Linked DNA regions of Natronosporangium hydrolyticum. The protein of the gene in region 2 interacts with the protein of the main gene of each other region in a pairwise test. Links are inferred from orthologs where the notes say so. Each region holds a gene or a part of one and is shown on either strand. Other genes may lie near its edges. The genes, in order: leuS and ligA.

The links.
Region 1: the proteins of ligA (region 2) and leuS interact in binary tests that used the Escherichia coli proteins (3 or more experiments, as listed by UniProt). The link is inferred for Natronosporangium hydrolyticum from one-to-one orthologs.

Annotation. Positions count from the first base shown.
Region 1 is NZ_CP070499.1:1,851,990-1,866,180, reverse strand. Bases 3,229-6,608 are described here. They hold leuS (leucine--tRNA ligase), read right to left. Parts: upstream 6,297-6,608; coding sequence 3,429-6,296; downstream 3,229-3,428. Other genes in these bases: JQS43_RS08420 (hypothetical protein), read right to left, coding at 6,425-6,608. In the rest of the region: JQS43_RS08440 (cation:proton antiporter domain-containing protein), read left to right, coding at 1-609; JQS43_RS08430 (putative bifunctional diguanylate cyclase/phosphodiesterase), read right to left, coding at 634-3,087; more of JQS43_RS08420, read right to left, coding at 6,609-7,846; JQS43_RS08415 (SDR family NAD(P)-dependent oxidoreductase), read right to left, coding at 7,846-8,844; JQS43_RS08410 (alpha/beta hydrolase), read right to left, coding at 8,911-10,500; JQS43_RS08405 (AAA family ATPase), read left to right, coding at 10,708-11,748; JQS43_RS08400 (DUF58 domain-containing protein), read left to right, coding at 11,752-13,047; JQS43_RS08395 (transglutaminase TgpA family protein), read left to right, coding at 13,044-14,191.
Region 2 is NZ_CP070499.1:4,264,124-4,279,718, forward strand. Bases 5,274-8,205 are described here. They hold ligA (NAD-dependent DNA ligase LigA), read right to left. Parts: upstream 7,830-8,205; coding sequence 5,718-7,829; downstream 5,274-5,717. Other genes in these bases: JQS43_RS19090 (putative bifunctional diguanylate cyclase/phosphodiesterase), read right to left, coding at 5,274-5,607; JQS43_RS19100 (VOC family protein), read right to left, coding at 7,912-8,205. In the rest of the region: JQS43_RS19075 (hypothetical protein), read right to left, coding at 1-1,678; Asp-tRNA(Asn)/Glu-tRNA(Gln) amidotransferase subunit GatA, read right to left, coding at 1,735-3,243; Asp-tRNA(Asn)/Glu-tRNA(Gln) amidotransferase subunit GatC, read right to left, coding at 3,249-3,548; more of JQS43_RS19090, read right to left, coding at 3,529-5,273; more of JQS43_RS19100, read right to left, coding at 8,206-8,307; JQS43_RS19105 (uroporphyrinogen decarboxylase/cobalamine-independent methonine synthase family protein), read right to left, coding at 8,395-9,396; JQS43_RS19110 (nucleoside deaminase), read right to left, coding at 9,479-9,967; JQS43_RS19115 (ATP-binding protein), read right to left, coding at 10,040-11,428; tRNA 2-thiouridine(34) synthase MnmA, read right to left, coding at 11,563-12,642; JQS43_RS19125 (cysteine desulfurase family protein), read right to left, coding at 12,671-13,831; JQS43_RS19130 (hypothetical protein), read left to right, coding at 14,622-15,245; JQS43_RS19135 (hypothetical protein), read left to right, coding at 15,443-15,595. UniProt on the Escherichia coli protein: DNA ligase that catalyzes the formation of phosphodiester linkages between 5'-phosphoryl and 3'-hydroxyl groups in double-stranded DNA using NAD as a coenzyme and as the energy source for the reaction.

The DNA.
Region 1 (14,191 bases), 2.4 Mb from region 2 along the record:
GTGGCGATTCCGGTCGCGATCGCGGTAGTCGTCACTGTGGCCTGCAACGTCATCGCCGGGGTGTGGACCGCCCGGCTGTTCGGGCTCAACCAGCGGGCGGCGGCGAACATCGGGTTGACCATCCTCGGCCGGGGCGAGTTCTCCCTGATCCTGGTGACGCTGGCGCTCGCGGCCGGGCTGGATGCCCGGATCGGACCATTCGTCGCTCTCTACGTCCTCATCCTGGCCATCTTCAGCCCGTTGCTCGCTGCCCGCTCCCGGCTGCTGGCCCGGGTGCTGCCGGATTGGCTGTTTCGCGAGAACTGGCGTTACGTACGCGAGGAGACGATCAGCACCGCCTGCACCCATCTGGACCAGATCAGGGTGACCGAGACCGACCAGCAAGAATGCGCGGAGTGCGTCGCTACCGGAGACGACTGGGTGCAGCTGCGACTGTGTCTTAGCTGTGGTGTGGTGCGATGCTGTGACGACTCGATCAACAAGCATGCAACTGCTCATTTCCGGCAGACCAACCACCCGATCGTGGAGTCGCTGGAGCCGGGTGAGCACTGGCGCTACTGCTACATCGACAACACGCTGGTCCGGCCTCCACTCGGCCAGCGCAGCTAGCCGACGGCTGGGCGACCAGCGCGGTTAGCCGACGGAGTCGGCTCGGGCCAGCTGCTGCAGCTTCGGCGCCAACGTCCCCTGCTCGCCGTCGAAGCCTTGCCGCAGCGAGCGCAACAGCGCATCGCTGGTCTGCGGCGGCCACCCGAACAGGCTCCCCTGAGCGGCGACGCAGCCCAGCTCCCATAAGGTCTGCCGCTGCTGCACCTCCTCGACGCCCTCGGCGACGACCAGCTGCCCGAGTTCCCGCCCGAGTTCGAGGATCGAGCACACCAGACCTTTCGCCTCGCGGGAGGTGCCCAGCGCGGAGACGAAGGTACGGTCGATCTTCAGCTGGTCGACCGGGAGTTGGAAGACGGCTGAGAGGCTGGAGTGCCGGGTGCCGAAGTCGTCGAGCGCGATCCGGATCCCGGCTTCCCGCAGCGTCGCCACCGCGCACGTCACCACCTCGAGGTAGCCGATCGCCGCCGACTCGGTCAGCTCCAGGGTCAGCCGCTGCGGCGGCACCCCGTGCGCCTGCAGCGCATCCAACACCATCGCCGGTAACCGTGGGTCACCGAGGCTGCGTGGCGACACGTTCACTGCGATCTGCAGCTCGAAGCCCTCCCGGCGCCAGTACGCCGCAGCGGCCAGGGCGCGGTTCAGCACCGTCTCGGTGAACGGGGCGAGCAACCCGGAGCGTTCGACCAGGCCGAGGAAGGTGGCGGGCGGCAGGTCACCGAGGTCGGGATGTGCCCACCGGGTGAGCGCCTCGGCGCCCAGGACGCGCCCGCTCGCCAGGTCCACAATGGGCTGATAGTGCACCGCGAACTCGCGCCCCTCCACCGCCCGGGGCAGCTCTCCGGCGAGCGCCAGCCGGGTACGGTCGGCGCTGTCGCTGGTGCGCGCGTAGACCGCCACCTGCCGGCCAGAATCCTTAGCCTGGTACATCGCCACATCCGCGCGGCGCAGCAGCTCCGTAGGGTCGGTCGGGTCGCTCGCCACCGCCAACCCGGCGCTGGTGTGGAGGCTGATCAACACTCCCCGCAGGTCCATCGGGTGGCGTAGCGTCGCCAACACGTCCCAAGCCCGACCGGAGGCCGCCGCGGGGTTCGCCAGTCCGTCGAAGAGCACGGCGAACTCGTCCCCACCCAGCCGGATCACCATGCTGTCGCCGGCGGCTGCGCGCAGGCGCTGACCGACCTCCACGATCACCTGATCACCCGCGTCATGCCCGAGCGTGTCGTTGACCTCTTTAAAGTGGTCGATGTCGAGCAGCATCAACGCGACGGTGCCCGGCTCGCCGCGTTGCCACAGCTGGGTGACCCGGCCATGGAGCTGTCGACGGTTGGGCAGGTCGGTCAACGCGTCATGGCTCGCGTCGTACGCGTGCCGTTCGGCGAGCCGGGAAACCTCGGCGTACGCTGCCGCGTTGCGGATCGCGGTGGAGAGACCGGCGGTGAAGGTGGCGAGCATGTACTGCTCCCGGTCGGAGAGCCGAGCCTCCACCCGGAACCACAGCCGTAGCATGCCCAGCGGCTCCTGGTCGGTGTCGAGGCCGAGCGGCACCGACAGGCACGGACCGGCCTGGGTGGGCGCCTGCCGGGGGTCCCCGTCGTAGTGGACGCCGTGCCGATCGCCCCGCACCACCCGGCGAGGCTCGGAGTCCGCCAGCTCCACCTCGATCTTCAGGTCCGGGAAGAGCCCGGCCGCGCCCCGGATCGCGGTGTAGAGGACGTTGTCCACCCCGACACTGCTCAAGGCGTCGGTGGAGGCGGCGAGCTGCTGCCAGGCTCGCCGCTCCTCGCGCAGGTGCAGCCGGTGCCGGTAGGCCAGGTAGGCGACCAGCACCCCGAGCGGGGCGAGCGTCACCAGCACCGGGTTGATCGCGTGCAGAGTCACCGTCGCCAGTGCCAGCGCCAGGCTGGTAGCCCGGACCACCGCCAGTATCAAGGCGTTGCCCCGGACAAGCCGCCACCATGAGGTCCGGCTGGCCAGGGCGATGACCGGCACGCTCACTAGCTCGTCGACGAGCGCATAGGCCACCATCGCGACCACCAGCGCCACCAACAGCGTCAGCAGCGACCGGTCGGCGACCGTGATCGGGGCGCCGCCGACGGCGTGGAACGCGGCCGAGGCGGCGCTGACTCCGAGCGTCTCGGTGGCGGTGTTGAAGGCGGCCTTACGCAGTGGCCGCCGGTGGGCGGCCTGGCCGATCAACACGGCCACAGCGACCGCCAGGATCGCCCACGGCGGCGGCAGGAGCACCACCGCGACCAGGATCGCGGCGCCACCGGAGGTGATGGTGAGCTGCTGCCGGAGGTTGAGGTGGATCCGGCGGCAGAGGCCCGCGAGCGTCAGCAGCGTCGCCACCACGAGCAGATACACCGCTGGCGGCGTCTCGCCGATGCTGACGACGGCCCAGCCCAGACAGCCGAGTGCGGCCAACACGACGAGACCGACGAGGCGGTCGAGCCACCTGTCGGTCTCGTTCGTACGCACGGAGGCGCTCCCTCCCGGACACCGATCGCCGCGGCAGCGCGACCGCTGCCAGGCTACCGCAGTCTGGGGTCCGAGGGGTCCTGCGCTGGCCTCAGGCCCAGTCGATGTGCCGCATCGCTAGCCTCCTTTCGTTGCCCTGCCGCGCTCCACACTAGAGACGACCGAGCCCGGAGTTCGCGTATCCGTGCCACTTCTCGCAGTAATCAGGAAATGAGGTATTTCTACGCTTAAGTGCGCTAACAGCACCCCGCCCTTGGTTGGCTGGGGAGGGATCTTGCGCACGGATAAGTCGGATTTATCCGTGCGCAAGATCCCTCCCCAGCCAACCAAGCTGCCGCGGCTCAGGGGACGATGCTGACCATCTTCCCGGGGACCACGATGACCTTGCGCGGCTCCGCGCCACCCAGCTGGTCGGCGACCGCGGCCAGCGCCGCCGCCCGCACCTCGGACTCCGGCGCGTCCGGGTCGATCTCGATCCGGGCCCGCACCTTGCCCTTGACCTGCACCGGATAGGTGACCGTCTCGGCCACCAGCGCCTCCGGGTCAGCCTGCGGGAACGGGGCGTACGCCAGCGAGTCGTCGTACCCCAGCTGGCGCCACAGCTCCTCCGCCAAGTGCGGGGCGAACGGCGCCACCATCAGCACCAGGGGCTCCACCACCGCCCGCGGCGTGCCCGGGCCGGAGATCTGGGTGGCCCGGTTGGTCAGCTCGATCAGCTTGGCGATCGCGGTATTGAACCGCAGGTTGTCCATGTCGCCACGGACCCCGTCGATCACCTTGTGCAGCAACTTGTAGGTCTGCTCGTCCAGCTCCGACTCGGTCACCCGGACCGCGCCGGTGTGCTCGTCCACCACCAGCCGCCACAGCCGCTGCAGGAACCGCTGCGACCCGACCACCGCCCGGGTCTCCCACGGCCGGGACACGTCCAGCGGCCCCATCGACATCTCGTAGACCCGGAACGTGTCGGCACCGTACTCGGCGCACATGAAGTCGGGCGTAACCACATTCTTCAGCGACTTACCCATCTTGCCGTACTCCTGACGGACCGGGGTGTCACCGTAGAAGTACTGGCCGTCGCGCTGCTCCACCTCGTGCGCGGGGACGTAGACCCCGCGCGGGTCGGTGTAGGCGTACGCCTGGATGTAGCCCTGGTTGAACAGCCGGCGGAACGGCTCGTGGCTGCTCAGGTGCCCCAGGTCGTACAGCACCTTGTGCCAGAACCGGGCGTACAGCAGGTGCAGCACCGCGTGTTCCACACCGCCGACGTACAGGTCGACCCCGCCGCTGTCCCGCTCGTGCCGCGGCCCCATCCAGTACTTTTCGTTCGCCGGGTCCACCAACGCCTGGTCGTTGGTCGGGTCCAGGTAGCGCAGCTCATACCAGCAGGAGCCGGCCCACTGCGGCATCACGTTGGTCTCCCGGGTGTAGACCTTCGGCCCGTCCCCCAGGTCCAACTCCACCGTCGCCCACTCGTGGTTGCGCGACAGCGGTGTCTCCGGCGTCGACCCGGCGTCCTGCGGGTCGAAGGTCTTCGGCGAGAAGTCGGCCACCTCCGGCAGCGCCACCGGCAACTGGGACTCGGGCAGCGCCACCGGCAGGCCGGTCTCGTCGTAGACGATCGGGAACGGCTCCCCCCAATACCGCTGGCGGCTGAACAGCCAGTCCCGCAGCCGGTAGGTGATCGCCTCCTCGCCGTGGCCGTGCTCGGCCAGCCAGGCGATGATCCGGGCCTTCGCCTCGGTCATCGCCAGCCCGTCCAGGGTGATCCCGGCGGCCGGGTTGGCGGAGTTGATCGCCGGACCGTCGCCGGTGTACGCCTGGCCGTCGAAGTCGGCCGGCGGCTGCACGGTCCGGATGATCGGCAGGTCGAAGACCTCGGCGAACTCCCAGTCCCGCTCGTCCTGCCCGGGCACCGCCATGATCGCCCCGGTGCCGTAGCCGGCCAGCACATAGTCGGCGATGAAGATCGGGATCTGACCCCCGGTCACCGGGTTGGTGGCGAACGCGCCGATGAACACGCCGGTCTTCTCCCGGGATTCGGCGGTGCGCTCCGACTCGGTCTTGGCCGCCGCCTCGCTCCGATAAGCGGCCACCGCCGCGACCGGGTCGGGGTGACCGCCGGTCCACGCCGGTTTGCTGCCCGCCGGCCACTGCTTCGCCGTCAGCTCGTCGACCAGCTCGTGCTCGGGCGCCAGCACCATGTAGGTCGCCCCGAAGACGGTGTCCGGCCGAGTGGTGAAGACCCGCAGCGCACCGGCCTCGGTCGGGAAGTCGATGTGCGCGCCGGTGGAGCGGCCGATCCAGTTGCGCTGCATCAGCTTGACCTTCTCCGGCCAGTCCAGATCATCCAGATCGGACAGCAGCCGGTCGGCGTAGGCGGTGATCCGCATCATCCACTGCTTCAGGCTGCGCTTGAAGACCGGGAAGTTGCCCCGTTCGGAACGGCCCTCCGGGGTGACCTCCTCATTGGCCAGCACCGTCCCCAGGCCGGGGCACCAGTTGACCGGCGCCTCGCTCACGTACGCCAACCGGTAGCCGTCGATGATCTCCCGTCGCGCCACCTCGGACAGCTCCGACCAGGGCCGACCGTCGGGAGTGGTCCGCGCCCCCGACTCGTACGCCGCCACCAGCTCGTCGATCGGGCGGGCAGCGCCACGCTCCGGGTCGAACCAGGAGTTGAAGATCTGCAGGAAGATCCACTGCGTCCACCGGTAGTAGTCGACGTCGGTGGTGGCGAAGGAACGGCGGTCGTCGTAGGCCAACCCCAGCTGACGCAGCTGCCGCCGGTAGCGGGTGACGTTCGCTTCGGTGGTCTTACGCGGGTGGGTGCCGGTCTCCACCGCGTACTGCTCGGCCGGCAGGCCGAACGCGTCGAAGCCCATCGGGTGCAGCACGTTGTAGCCGGTCATCCGGGCGTACCGGGTGTAGCAGTCGGTGCCGATGTAGCCCAGCGGGTGCCCGACGTGCAGCCCTTCCCCGGACGGGTAGGGGAACATGTCCATGACCATCAGCTTCGGTGCGCCGGCGCGAGGATGCGAAGGGTCGTGCAACGGACCGGCCGGGTTCGGGGCGTGGAAGGTCCCGTGCTGATCCCAGTAGTCCTGCCACCGCGCCTCGATCCGGTTGGCGGTCTCGGCGTTGTACCGGAACGGGGGGACCTCCCCCTCCGGCTCCGGGGCCGCCGCCGACTTCGCCGCCACCTCGCTCATGGTCGCCACCTCACTGTCCTGGCTATCCGGGGGTTGTTCTGGGCATAAGAAAGCCCCTCCGCAGAGGGGCTGCCGTGCGGACGCGAACTCGCGTCAGCACGGCCTGGTAAGGAGAACAACGCTCCCGGTCATGCGGGCATTGTAGCGCGTTGGGACGCCGCCACGCCGCCCCGTTCCCACCGCACCTCCGGGTAGTCACCCTGGGCGGCGAGGAAGTCGTCCAACTCGGCCAGCGTGAGCGGGCCCGGGAGCGGATACCGGGCCGGCAGCTCCTTGAGCGCATCGTCGTAGCTCGCCAGATGGCCCAGATCCCGCGGATGGTGCTCGGGGCTGAGGCCCGCGAACCAGCCGGCCCGGCGAGCCCGGCTAAGCACCTGCTCGCGCCAGTCGTCGACCGAGGGCAGGCCGATCATCTCTACCGCGTTCTGGAACAGGGCCAGCATGATCTCGTCGAACGGTTCCCGGTTAGCCAGGTACTCCGCCAGCCGCGCCAGCGACGGGTCGGTGTTGAAGGTCATCCAGTACGGCACGGAACCGGTCCGCAGCGTCCAGTACGGCTCCAGGATGATGAAGGACTCGGCGAACAGCCGGTTCGACGGCAGGTTGCGCTGCCGGTACCACCACCGATACAGGTCAGCCACCATCGGGCTGATCGACTCCGGCTCGTCGAAGATCAACCGGCGGACCTGGAACTGGTGCTGCCCAGCGAACCGCTCGATGTCGTCCCGCAGCGCGGGTGCGAACCCCCACTCGGCCTCCGGGCTGACGCCGTCGAGCTCCGGGCCGGACCACTGGCGGACCGGGGAGTCATGGCGGGCTAGGTAGTCGACGACCCGCGGCCCGCCGTAGTGGAACTCCGCGTCGGTGGCCCCGCCAACGGCCCCGTGCTGGAACACGTGCCGCGGCCCCACCGTGGTGGTGTCCCAGGTCCGGGCACACTCGCTGATCAGAATGGTCCCGCCCGGGGCCAGGTGGTCAAGCAGGAACCGCTCGTACGCCTCCCCCAGCTCGCGCCGCTTGACCCGAAAGTAGGTCAGCGCCCGCACCATGATCCGGTCCTGGTTGGCGTCGTGCATATGGTGCAGTTGCAGCGTCGGGTTGTTCGCCACCAGCTCCCGGCCCGGCTCCAGCCCCTTGGCGAATGCGGCGTCGACGTCGTCCGGGTGGACCCGCTGCCGGACCGGGATCAAGAAGGTCTGCGGCAGCCACGGCACCCCCAGCGCCGCGCACAGATGCACCAACGCGCCGCTGGCCGACCCGATCACGATCACCGGGTATTTCCGCTTCGGGTACTGCTCCACCACCCACTCGGAGATCTCCTCCGGGTCGATCCGGGCAGCCCGCCGGGAGCTGACCGTCTCGGCCGCGCCACCGAGCAGGAACGCCGACTCTCGCAGCCGCTGCGGCAACCGCCGCGTGGCGCGGGCCGGCCCCTTCAGCCCCGGCGGATGCCCGGCGGCGGGGAACGGTTCGCCCCGCAGGCAAGCCGCGGTGGCTTGCAGCATGCCGGTGGTGGAGTCGAATCCGGCGACGAAGCTCGGCTTGGACATCAGTTCCCCTCTCGCAGTCGGCGGACAGCCAGGGCACCGGCGGCGGCGACGGCGGTCGCCGCCGCGGCCCCCGCCAACCAGCGACGGCCCGGTGGCGACGGCGGCTGCCAGCCGTTGTGTCGCCAGCCACCGTCCACGGACCCGCCGTCGCCGCTCGGTGTGAACACATTCCCCTCGGTACGGGCGGCCGGCTCGTCGAGGAAGTGGGCGCGCTCCACCAGCCGGCCGAAGACTCGTTCGGTCAGGCCGGGCACGAGCCGGGTGGCGGCCAGACCGACCCGGGTGGCCGCGCCGACCGCCACCTCGCGGCGGTGGGGCCGGCGGGCGCACCGGACGATCGCGCCCGCCACCCGGCGGGCGTCGATCGGTGGCCCGGCCGGCTGGATCTGGTAGCCGCTCACGTTCGCCCCGGTCCGGAAGATCGGCGTGTCGATCGCGCCCGGGAGCACCGTGCAGACCGAAATTCCGGGTAGGTCCGCGACCTCCTGCCGGACACAGTCCGACAGCGCCCGGATGCCCTGTTTGCTGACGACGTAGGCGCTCTGGTGCGGCGACGGGGTCTTGCCCAGCATCGAGGAGACGTTGATGAGCACCCCGTGCCCCTGCTCGCGAAACCACGGCACCGCTGCCCGCACCCCGTGGTAATAGCCGAAGAGATTAACCTCGATCACCCGGTGCCAGACCGGCACCGGGGTCTCCTCGGTGCGTCCGTACGCCACCACCGCGGCGTTGTTGACCCACACATCCAGGCTGCCGAACTCGGCGACGGCCCGCTCGGCGACCTGGGCGACCGCCGCCGCGTCGGTCACATCGGCCGGCGCCACCAGCACCTTCGCTCCTCGGCGCCGGCAGTCGGCGGCGAGCTCGTCAAGCGCCTCCCGGCGCCGCGCGGTGAGCACCAACTGGTAACCCTTGTCCGCGAACGCCAGCGCGCTGGCCCGGCCGATGCCGCTGGAGGCGCCGGTGATCACCACGCACTTACTCCGGTGATGCGACACGTCATCCCTCCTCACCCCGTTTGTGGTGAGTTACCCGCCACCAGTCACCAGAAAACGTCCAACGGGTCAGTACCGGGCCGCGGGTGGCCCGAACGGACGGGCCGCCGCGGCCCCCCAATCCCGCCACGGCGGGCATGGGTCGGTTGGGGACCCAGCCAGGAACCGGTTCACCTCCCGATAGAACGCCGGCGTGACCGGCAGGTCTGGATGGGCCTCCCGGATCGGGCAACCGTCCTGCGCGCCGGCCAGCCGCCGCCCACCGGGCATCAGCGGCAGATCCGCGGAGCTGGGCAGGCTCAGCGCCGATACCTCCGGCGGCAGCGGCCGGGCGTACAGCTCGGTCGCCCGGTCCGGCTGGGCGAGCAATTCCCGCGCGGCCGGCGCGTCCGGTACGAAGTGGAAACCGAGTTCGCGGACGAGCGGCGCCATGGCCCGCAGCGCGTCGCCGGCAACCCGGCCCGGACCGTCGTGATTCGCCGGTGGATAGCCGACCGGGCTGTCCGGAAACGGTCCGAGCAGCACCACCCGGTCCACTTGCGGAGCTACCCCGGTCGCCACCGCATGCCAGACCACCCACGCCCCCAGCGAGTGGCCGACCACGGTGACCGGCGCCGGCAGCTCCCGGACCTGCGCCGCGAAGGAGTCCACCTGCTCACCGAGCGGACGCAGCGTGTCGGCCTGGACGTACGGCGCGCCGGTGCGGATCGGACAACGCGCCTGCCCCTGCGGCGCGCCATCGCCCGGGCCCGCGTACGAGAAGTAGTAGGTCTGCCCGCAGTCGAACCCCAACGCCGCCACCTCGGTCTCGAAGATCGCCCCATTGCCGGACGAGGAGTTGATCCCGGACATCAACACCAACGAGCCGGCGCGGGGCGGCGCGGGCGGGGCGGGCGCCACCGTCCGGGTGGTGACGAACCCCGCGGCCACCAAGGCTGCGGCCACCGCGACGGCGGCGGCCAGCCGCCCCGAGTGAGCCGGGGCGGGCGCGGCCAGCAGCCGGACCGCCACCGCGGTGGCTAGCGCCGAGACCGGCACCAGCAAAACCGTCACGGTCTCTCCGCCCGCGTCGGCGAGCCCCCCGAGCAGCACCAGCACCAGCCCGTAGGGCAGCAGTACCGCCAGCCGGAGCCCTTGTCGGAGATTGCGCATCAGGCCGGTCCGCAGCCGCCATCTGCCAGCTGGGTCCCGGGCCAGCCACGGCACCGGCGCCAGCAGCAGGCCCAGCCCGGCTACCACCCCCACCACCGGCCAGAACAGCCGCGAGTACAGCACTGCGTACGCGGCGAAGTCGAGCAGCGCCAGGACCAGCACCACCGGGGTCAGCAGTAGATAGAAGCGGGCCGCCAACCAGAGCCGGTCCGGGGTGAACCCGCCGAGCAGCAGCGAGAGCACCAACACCCGGATCGTCCAGACCGCCGCCAGCAGGATCAGGAAGACCGGAAGCGAGACCGCCTCGGTCGCCAGCAGTCGGAGATCGCCGAACAGCTCCAGCGGCGGCAGCGCCACCAGGTGCACCAGGCCCGGCCAGCGGGGCAGCGCGCCGGCGACGGCTAGCAGCACCACCACGGCCGCCACCACCGCCAGCGGCCACAGCTTGACCCCGCTGGTCGAGGTGGCCCCCCGCAGCCGGTCGACCACCGCTCTCGTCCAGGTCACCCGGACCGGGTTCCCGGATCCGACCGGGGCGAACCATGTGCGAAACTCGGCAAGGTCCGCGGGCGCCGGTTAGCCTGTGTGGCAGAAGTGACGCGTTCGGTACGGGGGACGGCACGGCTCGGGCGACCGGTTTGGCGAGTCGACGAACCCGGGAGTGGGTCGACAGCGTCCTAGTTGGCAAGCCGAGGCACCACCAGGAGGATGCCAGTGACCGTTCCACGCACCGGCGAGGAGCTCGGCGCACCCCTGCCGCTCGCGGAGTTCCGCACCGCCACCAACGCGATCGTCGACAATATCGAGCAGATCATCGAGGGCAAGACCGCGACCGTCCGGCTAGCGCTGGCGGTGCTGCTCGCCGAGGGGCATCTGCTGATCGAGGACGTCCCCGGCGTCGGCAAGACCAAGCTCGCCAAGGCGCTGGCCCGCTCCATCGACTGCTCGGTACGCCGGATCCAGTTCACCCCCGACCTGCTGCCCAGCGACGTCACCGGAGTCAGCGTCTACAACCAGGAGACCCACGACTTCGAGTTCAAGCCCGGCGCGATCTTCGCGAACCTGGTGGTCGGCGACGAGATCAACCGGGCTTCGCCGAAGACCCAGTCCGCCCTGCTGGAGTGCATGGAGGAGCGGCAGGTCACCGTCGACGGCACGTCGTACGGGCTGCGGGTGCCGTTCATGGTGGTCTCCACCCAGAACCCGATCGAGATGGAGGGGACCTACCCGCTCCCCGAGGCACAGCGCGACCGGTTCACCGCCCGGATCGGCATGGGCTACCCTCACGCCGGCGCCGAACTGGCCATGCTCGACGCCCACGGCGCCTACGATCCGCTCTACGACCTCAAACCGGTCTCCGACGCCGAGACGGTCCGCCGCATGATCGCCACCGTCCGGCAGATCCACGTCGCCGACGCGATCAAGCAATACGCCGTGAATCTGGTCAACGCCACCCGGGAGGCCTCCGAGCTGCGGCTCGGCGCCTCGCCCCGGGCGACCCTGCACCTGCTCCGCACCGCCCGGGCGATCGCCGCCCTGGACGGGCGGGACTATGTGCTCCCGGACGACCTGCAGTCGTTGGCGGTCCCGGTGCTCGCTCACCGGGTCATCTCTACCCCCGAGGCGCAGCTGTCCCGCCGCACCACCGACGCGATCATCGCCGAGCTGGTGCATCGATTGCCGGTGCCACAGGACCGGACCCGCACCGCGCACGACCGGTCCGACCACGACCCCAGCTCCATCCAGCGGGGATAACCGGTGCTGCAGGCGTTGCGGGGGCTGACCACCCGGGGCCGTTGCTTTCTCGCCGCCGCCGCGGCGGCGGCGCTGTCCGCGGTGGTGCTCGGCGAGAACGACCTACTGCGGGTGGCGGCGCTGCTGGCCGCGCTGCCCTTGCTCGCGGCGTGGTATGTCGGGCGGAGCCGGTACCGGCTGGCCTGCACCCGGCAATTGACCCCCGGGCGGGTGCCGGTCGGCGGTCGCGCCGGGGTTCAGTTACGGATGCAGAATCTGTCTCGGCTGGTCACCGGCACCCTGCTGTTGGAAGATCGACTGCCGTACGCGCTGGGCACCCGTCCCCGGCTGGTACTGGAACGGCTCGCCGGCCACCAGGCCAGCTCGGTGACGTACTCGGTGCGGGCGGAGGTTCGCGGCCGGTACGAGGTCGGCCCGCTGATGGTTCGGCTGACCGACCCGTTCGGCCTGTGTGAGCTGGTGCGTTCGTTCCCCAGCGTGGACCGGCTGACGGTGGTCCCGGAGGTGGTGCCGTTGCCGCCGATCCGGCTGGCGGGCGAGTTCACCGGCAGCGGCGAGAGCCGCGCCCGCTCCGTCGCGGTTCACGGCGAGGACGACGCCGCCACCCGGGAGTACCGGCACGGGGACGACCTGCGCCGGGTGCACTGGCGCTCCACCGCCCGGGTCGGCGAGCTGATGGTCCGCCGCGAGGAGCAGCCCTGGGAGAGCCGGGCGACGGTGGTGCTCGACACTCGGATGTTCGGCCACCGGGGCGAGGGCCCGACCGCCAGCTTCGAATGGGCGGTGTCGGCGGCCGCGAGCATCTCGGTCCACCTGCGCCAGACCGGGTACCGGGTCCGGCTGGTCTCCACCACCTTCGACGTGGACGCAAACGACCGCACCGGCGACGGGGTGGTGCTCGACCAGCTCTCTGAGGTACGCACCCGGGGCCAGGCCGATGTCGCCAAACTCGTCGACCAGGTTCGCGCGCGCCACGACGGCGGGCTGGTGATCGGCGTGTTCGGCGCCTTGACCAAGGCCGAAGCCGAGGTGCTGGCCGGGCTGCGCGGCAGTGGGCTGACCTGTCTCGCATTCCTGATCGACAGCGCCAGCTGGGTCGAGCTGCCACCGCACCCCCGCCAACAGGCCGAGCAGGGGCACCAGACCGCGGTGGGGACGCTACTTAGCACCGGGTGGCGGGTGATCAGCGTCCGTCACGGGGATCGGCTGGCCGGTTTGTGGCCGCAGGCGGCCCGTGGCGCCCAGGGGTTCGCGCTGCGGGCGGCGTTGGCCGAGACGGTCGCCGGAGGTCGCCGATGACCGCCCCAGCTAGCGCCCCCCGGGCCGGCGGCGCGCTCGGCGGCCGGCACCACCTCGGGCTGGTCGCCGCCGCCGCCACCTTGCTCGCCACCGCGCCGCTCTCGGTGATCTTCGAACTCTGGACCTGGCTGGTGCACGGCGTAGTAGCGGTCGTCGCGGTCGCCGCCGCTGCCGCCGCGGCCCGGGCGCTCCGGCTACCGAGCTGGCTACAGCCGCTGGCGATGGCCGCTGGCTTGCTGCTCGCCGTCACCTTCCAGTTCCGCAGCGGCGATGAGCTGCTGCTCTTCCCCACCACCGCCACCTTTCAACACTTCGGGACGCTGCTCGGCGGCGTGCCCGACGCGATCGCCACCCAGGCCCTCCCGGTGACCGACCACGACGGCCTGCTGCTGCTGGCGATGCTCGGCATCGGCGTGGTGGCGATCCTGGTCGACACCATCGCGGTGATTCTGCGCCGGCCCGCCCTCGCCGGGCTGCCGATGCTGGCCATCTACTCGGTGCCGGTGGCGGTCAGCCAGCAGAGCGTTCCCGCGCTCACCTTCGCCATCGGCGTGGTCGGTTACCTGTGGCTGGTCGCCACCGACAGCCTGGATCGGGTACGCCGGTTCGGACGGCGGTTCACCGGCGACGGCCGGGGCATCGAGGCTTGGGAACCCTCACCGCTAGCCGCAGCCGGTCGCCGGCTGACCGTGGTCGGGGTAGTGATGGCGATCGCGCTGCCGCTGGCCGTCCCCGGCATGACCGGCGGAATGATCGACCGGTTCGGCTCCGGGTTCCTCGGCGGCGGCGACGGCTCCGGCTCCGGCGGGACGCCCACCTCGGTGAACCTCTTCGCCCATCTGGACGGGCTGCTCAACCGAGACGAGACGGTCGACCTGCTGGAGGTCACCACCGACGACCCCGACCCGTTCTATCTGCGGGTCGGCACCGCCGATCAGATCTCCGACCGGGGCTTCGACCACCGCGCCCCCCGCGGCTCCCGGGCACCGGTGTCACTCCCGCTGCCGGTGCCGCCCTCCGGCGTCACCCACCACCGGCACACCGCCGAGGTCGAGGTGCTCGGCTGGGACATGAACCGGCTGCCGATCTTTGCCGAGCTGATCGGCATCACCGGCGCGGACGAGTGGCGCTACGACAACGAGCA
Region 2 (15,595 bases):
CGGCCAGGTGCCGGGCCGTTGCGCCGCCGGCCTGGCTGAAGTTGCCCGCGGCGACCAGCGCCCCGTCGTAGGTGGCGAGCGCGTCGATCGGGAAGTCGGTGCCGACCCCGCTGGGGGTGACCAGCGGCGCCCACTCCCGTCCGTCGTACCGGGCGATGTAGTTGACGGTCAGCCCGCCCGCCTCGACGAAGGCGCCCGCGGCGATCAGGTCACCGTCGTACTCGGTCAACGCGGTGATCGTGCCCGAGACACCGGTGCCGTAGGTGCCGGCCAGCGGTGTCCAGCTGGCGCCATCCCACCGGGCGATCCGATTTGCCCGCACTTCGCCAGCGCGGACGAACGAGCCGGCCACGATCAGGTCGCCGCGCCACACCACGGCCGCGGTCACGTCGGCGATGCCAGAGGTGATGTCGCTGAGGCCATTACTGGGACCGTCGCGCAGCGGCTCCCAGCCGTCGCCGTCCCACTGGGCGATGTAGTTCGCAGCGACCCCACCGATCTCCCGGAAACCCATGCTTCCCGCGACCAGCCGCCCCTCGAAGGCGGCCAGGGTGCCGATTCCCAGATCGGCGCCGGCCCCGCCCGGGCCGGCCAGCGGCGACCAGCCGGTACCGTCCCACCGGGCGATGTGGTTGACGGTCCCGCCTTCGGCGGACTGGAAGCTCCCGGCCGCCACCAGCTCCCCCGCGTACGCCAGGATGCTCTCGACTCGCGGGTTCCCCTGGCCGGACATGCCACCGCCCAGCGCCGACCAGCCGCTGCCGTCCCACCGGGCGATGTGGTTGGCGGTCCGGTCACCGATCACGGTGAAGTTCCCGCCAGCGTAGAGCGCGCCCTCGTGCGCGTAGAGGGCCCGGACGATGTTGTTCGCCCCGCCGGCCACCGCGTGCCACTGCCGCTGCGCCGCGTCCCACCGGGCGATCCGGCCGACCTGCGCGCCACCGGCGTGAGTGAAGGAACCTCCCACGTAGAGGTCGTCCTGGTAGCTCTCGAGCGCAAAGACGGAGCCGCCCTCGACCCCCACGTCATACGACGACCACTGCTCGCCGTCCCAGCCGGCGACCCGGGCCACCGGCTCGCCACCGGCGGTGGTGAACGAACCGCCGGCGACCAGCACGCCATCGTGGACAGTGAGCGCCTCGACACCGATCCCACCGGTCACCCCACCACCCGGTAGCGCCGACCACCGTTCGCCGTCCCACTGCGCGATGTTGTCGACCGGCACCCCGCCGGCCCGGTTGAAGTAACCGGCGACGATCAGCTTGTCCTGATAGACCGCGAGGGCTTTGATGTTCGGGTTGCCGCTGCCTTCGGTGGTCACCCCGGTGCCGTCCGGACCGGTCAGCGGGGACCAGCCGGCGCCGTCCCAGCGGGCGATCCGATTCACCACATGCTCACCCGCGGTCATGGTCCAGCCGCCGACATAGAGCGCTGCTCCGTCGCCGTCGTCCCAGACCGCTGTCGCCGCCGCACCACCACTGCCGGTCGCGCTCAGGCCGGTGTCCAAGCCAGGACCGTAGAAGGTCCGGCTCCAATCGAACCCGGGATCGTCAAGCACCTGCCCGCCCGCGACGCTGGTCCCGGGCGCGGCGGCAATTGCCGGCGCACCCGGGACCAGCGTGGCGACGAGCACGCACGCCAACGCGAATCCGCCCACTCTGCGATGTCCACGGCTCATCGCCACAGCATGCGGCGCGCTCCGAAGGCTTAGCTATAAGTAGAAGCGTGCATTCTTTATCCGCCGATGCTGGAGCCGGGCTCCAGCTGCGGCGGCCGACGAGCCGGCAACGCCGACTCCAGCGCGGCCGCGACGTGGTACATCCGGTCGTCGGCGAGCGTGGGCGCCATCACCTGGAAGCCGACCGGCAGGCCGTCAGCGAGCCCGCTGGGCACCGAGATCGCCGGACCGCCGTACAGGTTGCTGGGGATCGTGTAGAGATCGGCCAGATACATCTGGTACGGGTCATCGGTGCGCTGCCCGAACGGGAAAGCGACGAACGGTGTCGTCGGCGAGATCAGCACATCAGCCTGCTCGAAGGCGGCGGCGAAGTCGCGGGAGATCAGCGTTCGGACCTTCTGCGCCTGGCCGTAGTAGGCGTCGTAGTAACCGGAAGAGAGCGCGTAGGTGCCGAGCATGACCCGCCGCTTCACCTCGGGGCCGAAACCGGCCTCCCGGGTCAGCGACATGACCTCCTCCAGCGACCGGACCCCGTCGTCACCGGCGCGCAGGCCATACCGCACCCCGTCGAAGCGGGCCAGGTTGGACGAACACTCGCTCGGCGCGATCAGATAGTACGCCGGCAGCGCGTACTCGAAGTGGGGGCAGGAGACCTCCACCACCTCGGCGCCGAGCTTGGTCAGGGTGGTGACCGCGTCCCGGAACGCCGCCGCCACGCCCGGCTCGGCGCCCTGCCCGGAGAGCTCCCGCACCAGGCCGAGCCGGACCCCGGACAGGTCACCCTCGCCACCACGGGCGGCCGCGCCGACCAGATCCGGCACCTGCTGCGGAATCGAGGTCGAGTCCCGCGGATCGTGGCCGGCGATCACCGTGTGCAGCGCCGCGGTGTCGGCCACCGTACGCCCGCAGGGGCCAGGTGTGTCCAACGAGGATGAGAACGCGATCAACCCGTACCGGGAGGTGCCGCCGTACGTCGGTTTGGCGCCGACCGTGCCGGTGACCGCCCCGGGCTGCCGGATGGACCCGCCGGTGTCGCTGCCGATCGACAGCGGTGCCTGGTAAGCGGCGAGCGCCGCCGCCGAGCCACCACCCGAACCACCCGGAATCCGGGCCAGATCCCACGGGTTGCGAGTCGGCCCGAAGGCTGAATACTCGGTGGACGAACCCATCGCGAACTCGTCCATGTTGGTCTTACCGAGGATCACCAGCCCGGCGTCGCGCAGCCGGGCCACCACGGTCGCGTCGTAGGGCGGCCGCCAGTCGGCGAGGATCCGGGAGCCGGAGGTGGTCGGCACGCCCCGAGTGGTGAACGCGTCCTTGACGGCGACCGGAACCCCGGCCAACGGCCCCAGCGGTTCACCCGCGGCGCGGGCACGGTCCACCTCGGCGGCGGCCGCCAACGCGCCCTCGGCATCGACGTGAAGGAACGCGTGGACGCTCGGCTCGGTAGCGGCGATCCGGTCCAGGTGAGCCTGGGTCACCGCCACCGCGGAGACCTCCCCGGCGGCGATCAACGCCGCCAATCGGGCGGCGGTCTGCGTGGTCAGCTCGGTCGGCTCAGCCACCGTGCTCACTCCTCCTCGTCCAGAATCCGGGGCACCCGGAAACGGCCCTCAGCCGCGTCCGGCGCCTGCGCGAGCGCTTCGGCCACCGGCAGGCTCGGGGTCACTTCGTCGGGGCGCAACACGTTAGTCAGCGGCACAGCGTGTGACGTGGGCGGGATCTCCCCGGCGGTGACCTCACCGACCCGGGCGACCGCCTGCAGGATCACGTCGAGTTGACCGGCGAACGTGTCCAGCTCCTGCTCGGTCACGGCCAGCCGGGCCAACCGCGCCAAGTGCGCCACCTCGTCACGAGAGATGGTTGTCATGCGGCTTCTCTCCTCCCAGATCGTCGGCCAGTTTACGGTAGCGCTCCAGCCACGGCAGCAGCTCGTCGGCGGGCATCGGGCGGGCGTAATACCACCCCTGCGCGACGTGGCAGCCGGCGTCGGCGAGCTGCTGACAGGTCTGCGCGTCCTCCACCCCCTCGGCGACCACCCGCAGCCCGAGCGCCCCGGCCAGCTCGACGATCGACCCGACGATCGCGGCGTCGTCCGCGTCGTGGGCCATGCCCAGCACAAAGGAACGATCCACCTTGACCTCGGCCAGCGGCAGCCGGCGCAGGTGTTGCAGCGAGGAGTAGCCGGTGCCGAAATCGTCGAGCGAGATCGCTACCCCGAGCCGGTCCAGCGCTCCGATAGTCGCCAACACTCGCCGCGGATCGGCCATCAGCGCCCCCTCGGTGATCTCCAGCTGCAGTTGCCGCGGCGGAATGCCGTAACGGCGGAGCTGCCCGGCGATCCGTTCGGCGACATCACCGGTGTGCAGATCTCGGATGCTGACGTTGACCGACGCGCGGACCGACTCGCCGGCGGCGGCCCACCTCGCCAACTGCGCCACCACCTCGTCGATGATGCGCAGCGTCAACATCCGCATCACCGCGGTGTGCTCCGCCACCTTGATCAACTGGTCCGGGGGGACCGGCCCGCGGACCGGATGTTGCCAGCGCAGCAGCGCCTCCACCCCCACGATCTCGCCGGTCGCGACCGCCACCTGCGGCTGGTAATGCATCGTGACGCCGTCGGCTCCGGGCTGCTCCAACGAGGTCCGTAAGTCGGCCAGCAGCGACAACCGCTGCGGGGTGTGGTGATCGCTCTCGGGGCTGTAGACCGCCACCGGCGCCGCGCGTTGCTTCGCGTCGTACATCGCCACATCCGCGCGCCGCAGCAGTTCGGCGACCTCAGCGCCGTGATCCGGCCAGACCGCCACCCCAATCGAACCGGAGACATCCAGCGGCAGACCCTCCAGCCGCACCGGCTCGGCGAGCGCGGCGGCGAGCCGGCCGGCGAAGGCCCGGGCCTCGGCGGCCCCGGACAGCCGCGGCGCCAGCACCGCGAACTCGTCGCCGCCGAGCCGGGCCACCAGGTCACGCGGGCCGACCGTCGCCTGCAGCCTGGCTCCTACCTCGACCAACAGCTGATCACCGACCTCGTGCCCGAGCGCGTCGTTGACGTTCTTAAATCGGTCGAGATCCACCAGCAGCAGGCCGAACCGGCTCGCCGGGTCCCCGCGGGCGGCCAGGTCCTTGTGGATCGTGACCTGTTCGGCCGCCGCGCTGGCCAGGGCCGGCCGGTTCGCCAGCCCGGTCAACGGGTCGCGACGAGTCAACCCGACGAGATCCTCGGCGAGCCGGGCCATCCGGTAGACCGCGTACAGCGGGACCACCACCAACGGCACCAACGCCGGGCTGGCCGCGGCGGCCGCCACCAAAACCGGGCTGAGCAGCAACAACGCCCCGTAGGTCAATGCTTCCCAGACCATCGTGCGCCGGAGCAGCCGCCAGGCGGACTCACCGAACCGCAGCCGGATGGTGAGGGTGACCGAGCCGTACTTGACCGTGAACCAGGCAATGGTCGCGACCACCACGGTCGCCACCTGGCCGACGCTCAGCCCAACCAGCGGATACGGTCGGGCGCCCCCTAGCTGGAGCACCAACTCGGCGGCACCGAACGCGAGTGCGTACTGCCCGAGGTTGTACAGCCCGCGCCAGACCGCGTGGCGCATCCGCCACGAGGCCACCACCACCGCGGCCGCCTGCACCGCCAGCGCCGGCCCGAGCCCCCACGCGAGCAGGATCGCGAAGGTGAGGCAGATCGAGGGGAAGACCGCCAGTGTCTGCCGCCGACCCGGTGGCGTAAAGGGTCGGGCGTCGGCGACCACCGCGATGGTCGCCATCAACCAGAAAGCGACGGGAAGAGAAGCGCCGGGCAGCTGACTCACCGCCACTCCGATCACCGCCGCGCCCCCGGCGAGGACCGCGCCGACCAGCGCTAAGAAGGGCAGCCGCCGCTCGGTGGGGATGGTGTTGCGCAGTGCCTCGGACACCATCGAACCTCCTACCGGCGGATGACCCCCACAGTATGACCACACCGACCTTTGCCGCGAATCTGGCATAGCAGTCAGACTCGGCAAACTGTACAATCGGCGAGGTAGCAGGCCTACTCCGGCTCGGTGGCCGGCGCCACCGCCTCCGGACCCTCCGCCAGCAGAGTCGCGAACCCGGCCTCGTCGAGCACCGGAACTCCGAGCGAGCGAGCCTTGTCGTACTTACTGCCTGGATTGTCCCCCGCCACCAGGTATGAAGTCTTCTTCGACACGGAGCTCGTCACCTTGCCACCCTGCCCGGTCACCGCCGCAGTCGCCTGATCCCGGGAGTAGCCGGCGAGCGTCCCGGTCACCACCAGCGTGAGGCCGGCCAACGGGCGCGGACCGGCGGCCGGCCGCTCCTCCGCCATCCGGACCCCGGCCTCGCGCCACTTGCGCACCACCTCCCGATGCCACTGGACCGCGAACCACTCCCGGAGGCTGGCGGCGATGGTGGGCCCGACCCCGTCCACCGCCGCCAACTCCTCCTCACTCGCCGCCTCGATCGCCTCAATCGAGCCGAACTCGGCCGCCAACGCCTGGGCCGCGGTCGGCCCGACATGCCGAATCGAAAGCCCCACCAGCACCCGCCACAACGGCTGCCGCTTCGCGACAGCCAGGTTTTTCAGCAGTTTGTCACCGTTGCTGCCCAACGAACCGTCTTTGTTGACGAAGAACTCGGACCGGGTCAGCGCGGCCTCATCGAGCGCGAACAGCTCCCCCTCATCGGTGATCACGCCAGATTCCAGCAGCGCGGCGGCCGCTTTGTAACCCAGCATCTCGATGTCGAAGGCGCCCCGACCGGCCAGGTGGAAGACCCGCTCCCGCAACTGCGCCGGACAGCTGCGCTGATTCGGACACCGGATATCGACATCGCTCTCCTTCGCCGGTGCCAGCTGCGACCCGCACTCCGGGCAATGGCTGGGCATGACGAACTCCCGCGCATCGTCGGGGCGCAGCTCCGCCACCGGCCCCAGCACCTCCGGAATGACATCCCCGGCCTTGCGGATCACCACCGTGTCGCCGATCAACACGCCCTTCCGGACCACCTCGCGAGCGTTGTGCAGGGTGGCGAAGGTGACCGTCGAGCCAGCGACCCGGACCGGCGCCAACTCCGCGTACGGCGTGACCCGGCCGGTCCGGCCCACGTTGACCAAGATGTCGCGGAGGACCGTGTTGACCTCCTCCGGGGGGTATTTGTAAGCCAACGCCCAGCGCGGGGCGCGGCTGGTGGCGCCCAACCGGCCCTGCAGATCCCACCGGTCGACCTTCACCACCACACCGTCGATCTCGTGCTCCAGGTCGTGCCGGTGCTCCGCGTAGTAGGTGATGTACTCCTCCACCCCGGCTAGCCCGTCCACCACTCGCCACCGGTCGCTCGTCGGCAACCCCCATCGCGCCAGCAACTCGTACGCCTCGGACTGGGTAGCCGGGGCGAGCCCCTCCCGAGCCCCCAGACCGTGCACCACCATCGCCAACGGCCGGGCGGCGCTGACCTTCGGGTCCTTCTGCCGGACGCTGCCGGCGGCGGCGTTACGAGGGTTGGCGAACGGGTCCCGCCCCTGCTCCACCAGCCACGCGTTCAGCTCGCCGAACGCGGCGAGCGGAAAGTAGATCTCCCCCCGGACCTCCAACAACGCCGGGATATCCGCCCCGACCAGCTGGTTCGGGACTCGCTTGATCGCCCGCACGTTGTAGGTGACGTCTTCGCCGGTGCGGCCGTCGCCACGGGTCGCCGCCTGCACCAACCGACCGTCCCGGTAGGTCAAGTTGACCGCCAACCCGTCGACCTTCGGCTCGCAGAGGAACCGGACCGCCTCGTCGCCCGACTCCCGCTGGACCCGCTGCACCCAGGCCGCCATCTCCGCCGGGTGGAAGCCGTTGTCCAGCGACATCATCGGCTCGATGTGGGCGACCGGGGTGAACTCGGTAGCGTAGCTGCCGCCCACCCGTTGGCTAGGGGAATCGGGGGTCCGCAGCGCCGGGAACTCGACCTCCAGCGCCTCCAGCTCCCGCATCAGCTCGTCAAAGGCACCGTCCGAGATCGTCGGCGCGTCCAGCACGTAATAGCGGTAGCGGTGGTCCTCAATATCCTTGGCCAGCTCAGCGTGCCGCTCCCGGGCGGCCGACGGCGGCTCGACACCCGCCGCACGCTCGGCCTCGGGGCTCTCTCCTGGTGCGTCCACCCCTCGTACGCTAGCGGCCGGCTCCGACAGCCACGCTCGCGACACCGCCGTGACCTGCGCTGAGAGCCGCGTCGAGGCTGGCTCAGCCGTCGCCCCAGCACAGGCAGAACGGATGACCGGCCGGGTCGGCATAGACCCGGAACCCGCCCGCCCCCGGCGGGCGCAGACCCTTGGCCTCCTCTTCGGCGGAACCCCACGGCAGCCTGGTCGCCCCCAACCGCACCGCCTGCGCCTCGGCCTGCTCGATGTCGTCGACCGCCAGGTCGAGGTGGATCTGCATCGGCGTCCCCGGCTCCGGCCAGGTAGGCGGCTGGTGCTCCGGGGCATGCTGAAAACTGAGCCGGGTGGTGTCGTCACCGATATCCACCCAGTCGCCGTCGACCCGCAGCACCGGCAGACCCAACAGCTCCGCATAGAACTCGGCCAACACCCTCGGCTCCCGTGCGTCCAGCACCACGGTGATCAGTCGCGCCGTCATCACTGCTCCGTTCGAGTCGCCGTCATCGACCCGGTAAAGGTGCCAGCCGGGTACGACAGCGACGCGTCAATCACCGGCAGCCCGCGGTCACGGCAACTGTCGGGCGGCGTCGCGAGCCGCGGCAACCGCCGAGCGGGCGAACTCCGGGCTCGCCCCGGCCAGGCCGCACGCCTGGGTCACCACCACCTGCTCCGGCAGCCGGTCGGGCGCGAACCCCAACCGCCCCCACAGCCGGCGTACCCGGTCGGCCACCTCGCCCGCGGTGGGCGACACCGGATTCGACGCGGTCGCCGCCACCTCGGTGGGGACGGCGCCCGCTAGCAGCCCGAGCCCGGCGTCGAGCGCCTCGCCCAACTCGTCGAGGTCCGGCAACAGGTCGAGGTCGAGGGCCACCCCGACCGCGCCGATCTCTCGCACCAACCCCACCGGCACGTCCGGCGCGCAGCAGTGCAGCACCACCGGAACCCCGACCACCTCCACCACCGACCGCAGCGCCTCGATCACGGTGGCCCGCTCCACCGCCGGGAGGGTGCCGAAGCCGCTCTCGGTAGGCACCTGGCCCCCGAGCACCGCCGGCAGTGACGCCTCATCGAGCTGCAGCACCAGCCGGGCGCCGGGCACCCGCGCGGTCAGCTCCACCAGATGCGCCCGCAGCCCCTCGGCGAGCGAACCGGTCAGGTCCGCCACCGCACCGGGATCGCGCAACATCGGGCCGCCACCACGCAGCTCCAGGTTCGTCGCGAGCGTCCACGGCCCGGCACACTGGATCTTGACCGGCCCTTGATAGTCGACCGCCTGCTCAGTGAGCGCGTCCAGGTCCCGTTCGCGCAGGTCCGCGATGCGGCGCAGGTCGGTGCCGCCGCGCGCGGCCACCCGCCAGCGCGCCGCGTACAGCTCGACCGGCAGGTCGACCAACAGCCCGGCGCTGCGCCCCAGCATGTCCGCGCCAGGGCCACGGGCCGGCAGCTCCGGCAAGTATGGAAACTCGGGCAGCTCGCCAAAGACCAGCTTGACCGCTTCGACGATATCGGTGCCCGGCAGCGACCCGATCCCAGTCGCTGCCCCGGTTGGCCAGGGGAACTCGCTCACGCTCCCTTACGCTACCGCGCCCCGCGAAGCTCCGCCCTGGTTCAGCGATTCCGTTTCGGCGCAGCGACCGCCCGGACGACAGTCAGTAGTCGATCCGGGACGGATCGGCACGCCAAGCGTGAAACGGCGCCGTGGCATCGCCGACGACGACCCGCTCGACCGGCACCGGCCACTGCTCCCGCGGCGTGTCGAAGAGCCGGTAGAACGCCCGGTCGTCGAAGCCGCTGGCGGCGGCGTCGTGGCGGTCGGCGGCGTAGACGATCCGGTCCAGGTGCGCCCACAACGCCGCGCCGAGGCACATCGGGCAGGGCTCGCAGGAACTCACCAGCACGCAGCCGTCGAGCCGGAAGTCGCCGAGCCGGCGGCAGGCGTCCCGAATCGCCACCACCTCGGCGTGCGCGGTCGGATCGTTGTCGGCAGTGACCCGGTTGACCCCCCGACCGAGCACCTGCTCCCCCTGGACCACCAGGGCGGCGAAGGGCCCACCCCCGGCGGCGACGTTGGCGACCGCGTCCGAGACAGCTTCAGCGAGCCAATGGGCGTGGCGGGGGTCCGCAACCGAGATCGGCACCGGAGAACCGTAGCCCGCGTGATCGCCCACTCGCCACCGGCCGCGGACCGCGGCGATCAGGACCCGTTCGCCTCAGCCCGCCACCGGTGGGAAGATCTCGGCCGCGGTCACGGCCAGAACCTCCGGGTCGGCATGGGTGACCTCATGCCGGGCGGCCACCGCATAACGGAGTTCCGCGCCGGCCGGAACCAGCCGGGCCGCCTTCCTTGCCAGCCTCGCCTGGATCCGGGCTGCGTTGCCGCTCTTCGCCCACTTCGCTTCACCGACCAGGAACGGCTCGCGACTCCGGCCCCGCAGCACCACCGCGTCGATCTCGTCCTGCCCGTCGGCGGTCCACCAGGGTCCCACCGCCACCACCTGCGGATCGAGTTCACCGGCACGGTGGCGAAGGTGATCCCGGAACGCCTCCTCCCACGGCAGCCCCAGGTGGTCGTCGAGGCTAGCCGTGATCGCTCGCAAGATAGTGTCGCCGAGCCCGCGCTCGATCTCGGTCCGGTATCGGCTGAGCACCCGCAGATGGAACGAGAGGAAGTTGTCAGCGATCCGGTAGAGCTTGCGGCGAGTGTTTCTGCCAGCCTCGGTGACTGGCTCAACCCGCTCAACCAGTCGCAGGGTAATCAAATCGCGGAGGGTACGGGTCGGGTCGACGCCCACCGCATCCGCGATCTCGTGATGTCGGGTGCGCCCGGCGGCGATCGCGTGCAGCACCGGGTGCGGATGGGCACCGCCAGCCTCGGCAGCAAGGACAAAGTCGCCCTCGACGAGCATCCTGGCATCGGGGCGGACCGCCAACCGGCGCAGATTTTCCGGCACGGAACGCTGCTGGTCCCACCACGAGAGGTAGAGCGGCATGCCCCCGACGATGCCGTAGACCACCGCGAGGTCGGCGGGGGTCAGTTCGGGCAGCAGCTGGCTCACCTCGAACGGCCGGAATGGGTGTAGGTGGAGGGAGAGATCGAAGCGCCCATAGAGCGGAGCACGATACTCCTGAATCGCCTGCATCGTCCGCACCGCTGAACCGCAGAGCAGCAGACGGAGCCGAGTCCACTCACCGGAACGATCAAGGAAGGCACGTAGCACCCCGGGCAGCTCCGGTGATGTCGTGACCAACTCGGGAAACTCATCCAACACCAGCATCACGGGCTCATCACGGGCCAACTCCCCAAGGTGGTAGAGCGCCTCGTCCCAGGTCCGCAGCGGATTGCCAGAAAGATCCCGTACCCCGGCCGGCAGCGAGGCCGTAAGGTGCCGAGACAATTCCGCGAGTTCGCCGTCGCGCGGCCGACCTGCTCCGGTGTGAAACACCACACGGCCGGCGCTGGCACGCTCCGCGAAGTGGCGCAACAGGGATGTTTTGCCCACCCGGCGCCGACCCCACACCAGGGCGGCGCGAGGGGAAGGACCCTCCCACCACTGCGTCAACTCAGCTAACTCGGATTCTCTCCCGACGAACCCTTCCACTCCTTCAGTATTGTCCTCTCAAATGTCGCCGACAAGGATGTCGGCGACATCCTTGTCGGCGACAGATCCGTCGACGACGTCCTCGTATGGCGGGACACCGACCGGATGGTGGCGCCGGGGGCGGGGCCGGAAGGTCAGCGGGCCTCGGTGATGGTGGCGGATCCGAGCACAATGTCACCGTCCGAATCCTGCCGGTAAGCCACCACGGCTTGGCCCGGGGCGATGCCCTGGGCGGGGCTCCGCAGCTGCGCGGTGAACTGATCACCGGCCAGCGTGACCACCGCCGGCACCGGGCTGCCGTGGGCGCGGAGCTGCACTTCACACTCGACCGGCCCAGCGGGCGGCGGCGAGCCGGTCCAGACCGGGCGTTCGGCGTGCACCGTCCGGACCGCCAGCGCCTCGGCCGGGCCAACGGTCACGGTGTTACTTACCGGCGTGATCGACAGCACGTAACGCGGTCGACCATCCGGGGCGGGCCGCTCCAGCCCGAGCCCGCGTCGCTGACCCACCGTGTACGCGTAGGCCCCGCTGTGCTCGCCCAGCACCTCGCCGGTCTCCGCATCGACGATCTCGCCCGGTTCGTCACCCAGCCGCTGCGCCAGGAAACCACGGGTGTCGCCGTCGGCGATGAAGCAGATGTCATGCGAGTCAGGCTTCTCCGCCACCGCCAGGCCACGCTGAGCCGCCTCCGCCCGCACCTGCGCCTTGGTCAGCTCACCCAACGGGAAGATCGACCGGTCGAGCTGCGCCCGGGTCAACACCGCCAGCACGTACGACTGGTCCTTCGCCGCATCGACACTACGGCGCAGTAGCCCGTCGGCGCCTAGTCGGGCATGGTGGCCGGTGACCACCGCGTCGAACCCGAGCGCGACCGCGCGGTCCAGCACCGCCTCAAACTTGATCTTCTCGTTGCAGCGCAGGCACGGGTTCGGGGTCCGGCCGGCGGCGTACTCAGCGACGAAATCCTCGATCACGTCGGTGTGGAAACGCTCGGCCATATCCCAGACGTAGAACGGGATACCGATGACATCGGCGGCCCGGCGGGCGTCACGGGAATCCTCGATCGTGCAGCAGCCGCGGGCGCCGCTGCGATAGGTCTGCGGGTTGCGGGACAGCGCCAGGTGCACGCCGGTCACGTCATACCCGGCCGCCACGGCTCGGGCCGCCGCCACCGCCGAGTCGACTCCCCCGGACATCGCCGCCAGCACTCGCACGGGCCCTACCCTACCGCGCCGGCGTAGCTCAGCCAGCGGCCCGCCGCGCCCGCTCCACCGCCGCCGGCAGCGCCGCCACCAGCGCGTCAACCTCTTCGGTTACGGAAGTGTGCCCGAGCGTAAACCGCAGTGACGAGCGCGCCACCGGCTCGTCGGCGCCCATCGCCAGCAGCACGTGGGACGGCTGGGCCACCCCGGCCGAACAGGCCGACCCGGTGGAACACGCAACCCCCTGCGCGTCCAGCAGCAACAACAGCGCGTCGCCCTCGCACCCAGGGAAAGAGAAATGGGCGTTACCGGGCAGCCGATGCACCGGGTCACCGTTATAGACCGCCTCCGGCACCGCCGCCCGTACCTTGCTGACCAACTCGTCCCGCAACGTGGCCAACCGCGCGGCGTGCTCCTGCTGGCCCTTCACCACCATCTCCACGGCCACCGCGAACGCCGCCACACCGGCGACGTCGAGGGTGCCGGAGCGGACATCGCGCTCCTGCCCGCCCCCGTGCAGCAGCGGCGTGCAAGGCACGTCCCGCGCCAGCAACAGCGCACCCACACCGACCGGCCCGCCCAGCTTGTGGCCGGTGACGGTCAGCGCGGCGACACCGGCGGCCGCGAAGTCGACCGGCACCTGCCCGACGGCCTGAATGGCATCAGTGTGCAGCGGAATCCCGTGCTCGGTGGCGACCTGCGCCAACTCCGCCACCGGTTGCACCGTGCCCACTTCGTTGTTGGCCCACATGGTGCTGATCAGCGCCACCTCACCCTGGTGATCGGCGCAGAACTCCGCCAGCAGGTCCGGATCCACCCGGCCACGGGAGTCCACCGGCAGCCAGTGCACCGCTGCCGCCTCGTGCTCGGCCAGCCAGGCGACCGCGTCGTGCACCGCGTGGTGCTCGATCTGGCTCGCGACCACCAGCGAACGGTCCGAGGAAGCCGCCCGGCGCGCCCAGAAAATACCCTTCACCGCGAGGTTGTCGCTCTCGGTACCCCCACCGGTGAAGATCACCTCCGAGGGTCGAGCCCCCAACGCGGCGGCGATCCGCTCCCGCGACTCCTCCACCCGGCGCCGGGCACCCCGACCGGCGGCGTGCAGCGACGACGGGTTACCCAGCTCACGGGCGGTGGCCACGTACGTCTCCAGCGCCTCGGGCAGCATCGGCGTCGTGGCGGCGTGGTCAAGGTAGGCCATTCTGCCTAGCGTAGTCCGGGGTAACGGCCGAGTCAGTTACGCGCTGCCGCAGAGCCGACAGAGCGGACAAGAAGTGAAAACCCACCAGACCGCCATTAGTGATCATAGAGCTTGAGTCGCCACAACCCGAGCCGAACTCGGAACCTGCACCGGGCCGAGTGCCACGACCCATCCTCCGGACCGGCGCTGACCGGATCCGGGCAGCGGAGCGCCGCACCCGAGGCGGTCTATCAAGCGGCGTCGGGCTATAGTGTACGAACTTTAGGCCAAGATGGAGTGACGACTCGAAGTATCGAACCTCGATCGAAACATCTAAAGTTTGCTTAGCTGGCAGCTATCCGTTACCTTCAGTGAGTCCCCCAACCCCATCAATGGAGGCACTCGTGACTAACCCGCCAGAAGCCCCCCCGGTCGCAAGCTGAGTAACGCGCGTAGAGCAGGTGTAGTCGCGCTGATGTCAGCCGTCCTGGCAGCCTCGAGTCTGGCAGTGATCACTCCAGCGTCCGCAGCCAGCAGCGAGCCCGAGGATCAGTCGATCTTCTCGTGCACCTGGGTCACCGGCCGAGACGGTAGCAACCATCGGCAGTACACCACAAACAACGTTCCGAGCGCATGGCCGTGCAGCGAGATCGGCGCCCGGCATTTCTACTACACCGACAGCGGATACTCCGCGTGGACACCATGGGTGGTCGCCAGCGGGATCAGCCCGACCACCCCGACCACGGTGTATTCCCCAACCGTCGCCTACTACTCAAGAGGTTCCGGTTATGGAAACTGAGAGCAGGATCCAGTGAGGATCCGTACATCCTTGGTAGCCGTCGCAGTCGCGGCGGCTACCGCCGCATGCTCCGGTGATGACGCTGGAACCGGCGAAGACGACAGTCGCTTCGCGACCACCATCGAAAACGCGCTCGAACGCGCGCGTGAGCTGGGCGCCTCGGACGTACAGATCGAGCTCCTGGAAGAAGCACAGCGCGCCGGCGAGGTCTCATTCGAGGTCTACAACGAAGCCATTGAACGTTCCCTCCGCTGTCTCCGGGAACAGGGGTTCGAACCGGATGAAGGCTACGTCACCCACAATCAGGGATACCCATTTCGGCTCTATGGTGTACCCACCGAGGCGGAGGACGCAGACGCTGTGGAGTTCGCGCCAGGCGCCACTGTGCACCGCTGTGTCGCCGACCACAGTCACTGGATCGAGGTCGCATACCAGAACCAGCCGTCTTCGGTCGAGGCTGCTGAGTCCCATCAGCGGGCAGTCTACGAGCCCCACCGGGACGCAATAGTCGCTTGTGCACTGGAGGAGGGTATCGACATCGATCCAGACGGCGACATCCTCGAGATAGTCGGCCGCAGCATAGCCGCTTACAACGAGGGTGAGACCGAGGTCTACTGTACCGACGGGATTAGCTAGTGAGCGGGTTTCTGCGGACTTCTCAACGCGTTCCTCACGGCCTCGGATCGGTATTGGCAGTTGCCGTCCTTGCGCCGATCGCTCTGGGGCTGGCTTGGTTGGTGGCGCAGTCGGTTGAGAGTCCCCTGCGGGCAGACGCCCCGGCCGAGCCGATACTGTTAGCTGTAGGCGAGAGTAGCCATGATGCCCCGTTTCGGGTGAGTCTGGTGATAGAGAATTCCGCACCCTTTCCCGTCATAGCAGGCGGCTCCGGTGTGGTCACCGCCGTTCATCTAGCCCCGGGGGAAGAAATCACCGCTGGTGACCCGGTTGTCAGCGTGGACGATCGGGATTGGCTGGCCTTCACCGCC